3 regions of the Dactylosporangium sp. NPDC050688 genome follow, and region 3 is predicted to be linked to each of the others. Evidence: riboswitches for the same ligand, from Rfam matches in the RefSeq annotation. Region 3 holds a riboswitch; each other region holds the start of a gene.

Region 1 (2,240 bases), on a different contig from region 3:
CAGCAGCACGCCGGTGCCGGCCCGGTTGATCTGCACGATCAGGTCGCGGACCTGCTCGACCAGGCGCGGCGCGAGGCCGAGGCTGGGCTCGTCGAGCAGCAGGTACGCCGGGTCGGACATGAGCGCCCGCCCCATCGCCAGCATCTGCTGCTCGCCGCCGGAGAGGTATCCGGCGATGCTGCCGCGGCGCTGGGCGAGGACGGGGAAGAGGGTGTACATGCGGTCCATGGCCTCCGCCCGGCCCTTCGGGCGGGTGTGGGCGCCGAGCCGCAGGTTCTCCTCGACGGTCAGCTCGGCGAACGTTCTTCGTCCCTCCATCACCTGCGACACACCGCGGCGGACCACGGCGGCCGGCCTGAGCCGGTGGATGGGGCGGTCGTCGAGCGTGACCGCACCCTTGGTGACGGCGCCGTCATGGACGCCGAGCAGGCCCGACAGGGCCCGCAGCAGGGTGGTCTTGCCCGCACCGTTCGCGCCGAGCAGCGCGACGATGCGACCGGGTGGCACCTGCAGGCTGACGCCGCGAAGTACCAGCATCACGTCGTCGTAGACGACCTCGAGGTTCTGGACACGCAACACGGGGTGACGCTCCTCCGGGGGTGTTCGGAGTGGGCGAACTATGTGCATCGACGGTGAATAAAGTTACGTGTATTTAACCGGGTCTCAGAGCAGAATCAAGCCCCAAATGTGTGTCCGTCAACACCATCTTCTGTGTTGCATCACCGTCCGATGTGGACCGACGACCCGCCGTGATTCGGACTTTTGGGGTAATAGATATAGAAGAACGCGGGCGGGTTTCGCTTCGCTGGTGATCACGTTAAGTTATGTCCTGGCCTGCACGGCAGTCCGTCGCCCACCCCGGGCGGCGCCGGGCAAGCGCCGCCGAATCGAGCGCCGCTCTGGCGCTGTCGAGCCGGGGACCCAGGGTCCTTGGGGTGAATCCGCGAAGCGCGGTAGGGCGCACTCTTCCCGCCCGAACCCGTCAGCTAACCCGGTAGGCGGTCAGTGAAGAAGGGTCATCCCTTGTCCGCTGGACACCGCGCCAAGCGGTCCTTGCTGCGCTCCCTGGTCATCGGGGCCGTCGCGCTGGCCGTCGTGGCGCCTGCGAGCGTCGCCAAGGCCGATCCCACCCTCGCCGAGATCGAGGCCCAGCTGGAGAAGATGGGCGACGAGTTCGAAGCTACGGTCGAGGCTTACAACAAGGTCAACGAAGATCTCGCCATCGCTCAGGCGGCCAACGTCGATCTGCAGAAGAAGCTGCAGCCGTTCGCCGACAGTGCCGCCGCCGCCGGCGCCAACGTGGACGTCCTGGCGGTGGCCGCGTTCAAGACCTCGGGCAAGCTCGGCACCCTCTCGGTCATCTTCGGCGCGCGGTCCTCCGATTCACTGATGGACCAGATCACCACCCTGCAGCAGATCAACAAGCATCAGCAGGCGGAGATCGGGGCCTTCCAGGAGGCGAAGGTCAAACTCGCCGAGGAGCAGCAGAAGATCAACGACACGCTCGCCGCCGAGAACGCGAAGAAGGCCGAGCTGGAGACCAAGAAGAAGAAGATCGAGGGCGACGTCAAGAAGCTCGAGGATCTCAAGCGCCGGGCCACCGCCGCCGGTAGCACCAAGACCTCGGGTTCGGCGAAGCCGGCTGGTCCGCCGCCAGCGGTGTCGGGCGTGGCCGGCAAGGCGGTCACCTTCGCCTGGAACCAGATCGGCAAGCCCTACAAGTGGGGAGCGTCAGGACCCGGCAGCTATGACTGCTCCGGCCTTACGTGGGCGTCGTGGAAGAACGCCAGCGGCAGAACCCTGCCCAGGACCGCCCAAGGTCAGTACAACGGGCTGCCACATGTTGCACGGGCCGACGCCGCCCCCGGTGACCTGGTCTTCTTCGGCTCCTCAACCAGCAACATCACCCACGTCGGTCTCTACATCGGCAACAACCAGATGATCCACGCTCCGACGACCGGCAGGACCGTGGAGATCCAGTCCCTCGCCTCGCGCACGAACATCCGGGGCTTCGGCCGGGTCAGCTGACCCTCCAGGAGGCCATGCCCGGCAAGATGGGGCATGGCCTCCTGGGATCCCGAGCAGTACGCCCGCTTCGCCGACGAGCGGTCCCGCCCCTTCCACGAGCTCGTCGCGCGCATCCCGACCACCACCCCGGTCGCCGTCGTCGACCTCGGCTGCGGGCCCGGCACGCTGACCGCGACCCTCGCCGCCCGGTACCCGGACGCGGCCGTGCTCGG
Region 2 (2,240 bases), on a different contig from region 3:
GCGGGTGGCGTCGCTGCCGGTCTTCGCGAACGCCGGGTACGCGTTCAGTGCCGCGACCAGGCCGTTGTACGTGTAGAACGGGTTCCTGTTCGGGAACATCTGGTTGAACTGCGCCTCGCTGACCACGAACGCCCCGTTCGACGGCGGGTTGGTGGTCGGGTTGTTCGGCGGCGGCGTCGTGCTCCCGCCTCCCCCGTTGCAGGTGTACGGATCCCAGTACCAGGTGCTGATCGTCGGGCTGTACCCCGGGTTGTCGTGCTCGGCGATGTAGTACTTGCCGTCGGTGAACTTCACGATGTCGCCGGTGACGTAGTTGCGCCCCTGCACCCACGCCGGGAAGCTGCACCCGCCGGCGGACCCGGTCTGCGTCGGCGGCTGCGGGGTGCTCCCGCCGCACGCGCCCTGGTCCTGCCAGACCCCGCTGGTCCCGGGCGGCGCCTCGTTCTGCGTCCACCACTTGGCGAGGAAGTTGCGGCCGTTGTGGGACACGGTCGCGCCGCCGGTGTAGACCGCCGACGACTGCCACGCGGCCGCGCAGCTGGCCGCCGACGCGGGCAGCATGTTGAAGACCGCGACGACCCCACCGGCGACTGCGGTCGCGGCGAGCATCGCCAACAGGCGCACTCTGGACACCAGATCACTTCCGTTCACATCGACTGCTGTACGCCCATCCGACCAGGCGGGCCCGGCCGGAGCAGCGAACAACATCGAATAATGAACAACCTTTACGGTTTCCCTAAGCTGCCGTGCCCGGGCGGCGCCGGCACGGGCGGGAGCCGGTTCGATGGTGACGGTGCGCGATCGGCGAGTTGCGGAGAACAACCAGGTCAGGCGGGGTATTACCGCAAACGACCAAATGATTTCGTGATTTGCGTCACGTGTTTTTCTTTCCCCCGACTTAGGCGACCTGCTGAGATGCCACCGTGTCGCGAGGTGGGTCACAGCGGCGGACAAGCCGTGCGCTGCGCGGGCTGATCGCCCTGAGTAGGCTGGCCTTCGGTCTCGTCCGACAGGGCACCGCCCCCCGCGGTGCCGGACGCGACTGCCGCCTAATCGCCGGCTCGACACCGGCGAATCGGGGACCCAACCGTAACTGGGGTGAATCTGCGGGTGACCGCGGTAGGGATCGTTCCGTCCCGAACCCGTCAGCTAACCCGGTCGGCGGCCGACGGAAGGAACAACGAGCCAGATGTCTTCACGACATCCCGGTCGGCGGATGCTCGCCGTCCTGATGACGGCCGCCGTCCTGCTCGGGATGGCCGCCATGCCGGCCGCCGCCGAGCCGGGAGACGACACCGGCGACGAGGGGTCCAACGCGACCCTCGCGCAGGTCCTCGACCAGAGCACCCGTGCCTGGATCGAGGCGAAGGACAAGTACGACGCCTCGATCAAGCACCAGGCCGAGCTGACCGCCAAGCTCGCCACGACCGAGGCCGACCTCGCCCGGGTCACCGAGCAGGTGTCCGCGATCGCCGTCGCGGCGTACCGGACGGGGCCGCTGACCACGTTCATGGCGCTGATGGACTCGGGCAGCCCGACCGGGTTCGCCGAGCGGGCCGGCTCGATCGACGAGATCGCCCACCACAACGACAACCTGCTGCGTGAGCTCAACCAGCTCCAGAGAGACCAGAAGGCGCAGAAGGAGGCCCTCGAGGCTGAGGTCAAGCTCCAGCAGGAGCAGGTCGCGGTGATGGCCGCGAAGAAGAAGGAAGCCGAGAAGGGGCTGGCCCAGGCGGGCGGCCCGAGCAACGGCTTCGTCTCCGCCAACCTGCCCCTCGCCCAGCCCTCGCCGCGCAACGCGAGCGGCGGCTGGTCGTCGGAGTCCTGCAAGATGGATGACCCCACCACCTCGGGCTGCCTCACCCAGCGCACCCTGCACGCGATGCGGCAGGCGCAGGCGGCCGGGTTCAAGCGGTTCGTCTCGTGCTACCGGCCGAGCGGGCCGTACGAGCACCCGAAGGGCCGCGCGTGCGACTTCTCGGTGCAGGCCAAGTCCGGCTTCGGCGGGGTCGCCGCCGGCGAGGACAAGGTCTACGGGGCCAACCTGGCGACCTACTTCGTCAAGAACGCGGACCGGCTCGGCGTCATGTACGTCATCTGGTTCAAGCAGGTGTGGACGCCGGCGGTCGGCTGGCACCACTACAGCGGCGTCGGCGGGGACCCGTCCAGCGACCACACGAACCACGTACACCTGTCGATACTGTAAGAACCTCACATCCGCGCCCGGCCGGCCGATAGGG
Region 3 (2,240 bases):
CTCGTCGGGATCCTCAGCGTCGACCTGCCCACGGACGGCAAGCGGCCCGGCGCGTTCCAGCGGGAGCTGCTGGAGATGCTCGCCGCGCAGGCCGGCATCGCGATCAACAACGCCAATCTGGTCGAGGCGCTGCGCCGGGAGCGCCGGCACCTGGCGGCCAGCGAGGCCGCGTTCCGGCTCGCGTTCAACGGCGCCGGCACCGGCATGTGCATGATCGGCCTGGAGGGCACCGACCTGGCCCGGATCGTGCGGGTCAACCCGGCCCTGTGCGAGCTGCTCGGCCGGGACGAGGACGTGCTCGTCTCGATGCGCTTCGGCGACGTCATCCACCCCGACGACCTCGACCACAGCCGGGAGGTCTTCGCCGGCGGCATCGGGTCCGTCCGCGACCACGAGGTCCGCTGTGTGCGCGGCGACGGCGAGACGATCTGGATCTCCGCCACCATGTCCGTCGTGGCCGGCTCGCCCGCGTTCGCGATCACGCAGGTGCAGGACATCACCGGCCGCAAGGCGACCGAGGCGGACCTGGTCCGCCGGGCCTCCCGTGACCCGCTGACCGGCCTGGTCAACCGCGAGGCGTTCACCGAGGCCCTCACCGCCGCGCTCCGGCTCGCCCGTACCGACGGCGTGCTCAGCGCGCTGCTCTTCTGCGATCTCGACGACTTCAAGGTGGTCAACGACACCCTCGGCCACGACGCCGGCGACGCGGTCCTCGTCGCCGTCGCGCACCGGCTGCAGTCGCTGGTCCGGCCCACCGACACCGTCGCGCGGCTCGGCGGCGACGAGTTCGTCGTCCTGACCGGCAACGTGAGCGTCGCCGACCTCGGCGCGCTCGTCGACCGCCTCGAGCGGTCGGTCTCCGCGCCGGTCACGCACGAGGGGCACATCATGCGGGTACGGGTCAGCGTCGGCGTGGCCGTGATCGATGACACGGTGGAGGACGCGGGGGCCGCGCTGCGGGCCGCGGACCGCGAGATGTACCTGGTCAAGGGCAGTCGTCATGCCGGCGAGGTGACCAGACGGGTGACAGCGTTCGGTGAGCGTTCGGGTGCTCCGGGTGGTATGCAGGTGCTGCGGTTGGCCCGCCCGGAAGCCGCCCAGTAGGGTCGGGATGTCTGCTCCGGTCGACCTGCGCCGCATCGGCGCTGCCGGGCAGGCGCCGTCGAGTCGCGAGACTTCGCGAGCCGGGGACCCACATCGTCCTCTGGGGTGTATCCGTGGCCGAGCCACGGTAGGGCGAAACTTCCCGCCCGAACCCGTCAGCTAACCCGGTAGGCGGCACCGGAAGGAGTCTGCCGATGATGGCCGCCCGCTCGCCGTCGTAGCGCCTCACCACTGGTTCCCCCTTCCAGCACGCCGCCGTCCGGCGCCGTGCCGATGCCGCATGCCATGTGCTGCCTGCCACGAAGGACTTTCTCAGTAGTGAAGCCGTTGCCACGCCAGTTCCAGCCGCGACATCGCCGTCTCGTGCTCGGCGGGAGACCCGGCACCGTCTCGGTCGCCGTGCTGTCCGCCACGCTGCTGGCCACCGTGCCGGCGGACTCGCCGACGTCGGTGTTCGCGGGCTCCGCGTACGCCGAGCCGGGCGCCGTCGCGGCCGCCTCCCGGACCGTTTCCCCGGGCGTTTCCCCGGGCGTTTCCCCGGGCGCTCTGTCCGGTGCCGCCGCCGCGCCGGACGCGTCGTCGCCGGGGCCGTTCGCCGCCGCGGCGCCGGCCGTGCCGCCGGTGCCGCCCGCGCCGCCGGTCGTGCGGCCGGTCGCCGGGCTCGACCAGCAGCAGATGGACAACGCGGCGCTGATCGTCAAGCAGGGCAGGGCGCAGGGCATGCCCGACCGGGCCCTCGTGATCGCGGTCGCGACCGCCATGCAGGAGAGCGACCTGTACAACGTCGCCAGCTCCGCCGTGCCGGCCTCGCTGCGGCTGCCGCATCAGGGCGTCGGGTCCGACCACGACTCGGTCGGGCTCTTCCAGCAGCGGGCCAGCCAGGGCTGGGGCACGGTGACGCAGCTGATGGACCCGTCCCACGCCGCGATGCTGTTCTACTCCGCACTGTCGCGGGTGCAGGGCTGGCAGCGGATGAGCGTGACCGCGGCCGCGCAGGCGGTGCAGCGTTCGGCGTTCCCGGGGGCGTACCAGAAGCACGCCTCGCGCGCGGAGCAGGTGGTCGGCGCGCTGACCTGACCGGGACCGCGCCGCTGTTGCCGGCCGGCCGCGGTTTCGCTGACCGGCGGTCTGCGGTC

Evidence for each region. Region 3 has a riboswitch for cyclic di-AMP ahead of AB0H83_RS06085 (hypothetical protein). Riboswitches for the same ligand answer to the same signal wherever they lie in the genome.
Region 1: another riboswitch for cyclic di-AMP. It lies ahead of AB0H83_RS43350 (NlpC/P60 family protein); the one in region 3 lies ahead of AB0H83_RS06085 (hypothetical protein).
Region 2: another riboswitch for cyclic di-AMP. It lies ahead of AB0H83_RS40175 (hypothetical protein); the one in region 3 lies ahead of AB0H83_RS06085 (hypothetical protein).

What each region holds. Positions count from the first base shown of each region.
Region 1 is NZ_JBFAIC010000074.1:25,862-28,101, reverse strand. It holds gene AB0H83_RS43355 (ABC transporter ATP-binding protein) at 1-537, opposite strand, end outside; cyclic di-AMP (ydaO/yuaA leader) riboswitch at 871-1,015, shown strand; gene AB0H83_RS43350 (NlpC/P60 family protein) at 1,024-2,028, shown strand; gene AB0H83_RS43345 (methyltransferase domain-containing protein) at 2,062-2,240, shown strand, end outside.
Region 2 is NZ_JBFAIC010000063.1:12,772-15,011, reverse strand. It holds gene AB0H83_RS40180 (glycoside hydrolase family 19 protein) at 1-633, opposite strand, end outside; cyclic di-AMP (ydaO/yuaA leader) riboswitch at 1,037-1,180, shown strand; gene AB0H83_RS40175 (hypothetical protein) at 1,217-2,206, shown strand.
Region 3 is NZ_JBFAIC010000004.1:105,952-108,191, forward strand. It holds gene AB0H83_RS06080 (diguanylate cyclase) at 1-1,104, shown strand, start outside; cyclic di-AMP (ydaO/yuaA leader) riboswitch at 1,151-1,293, shown strand; gene AB0H83_RS06085 (hypothetical protein) at 1,423-2,181, shown strand.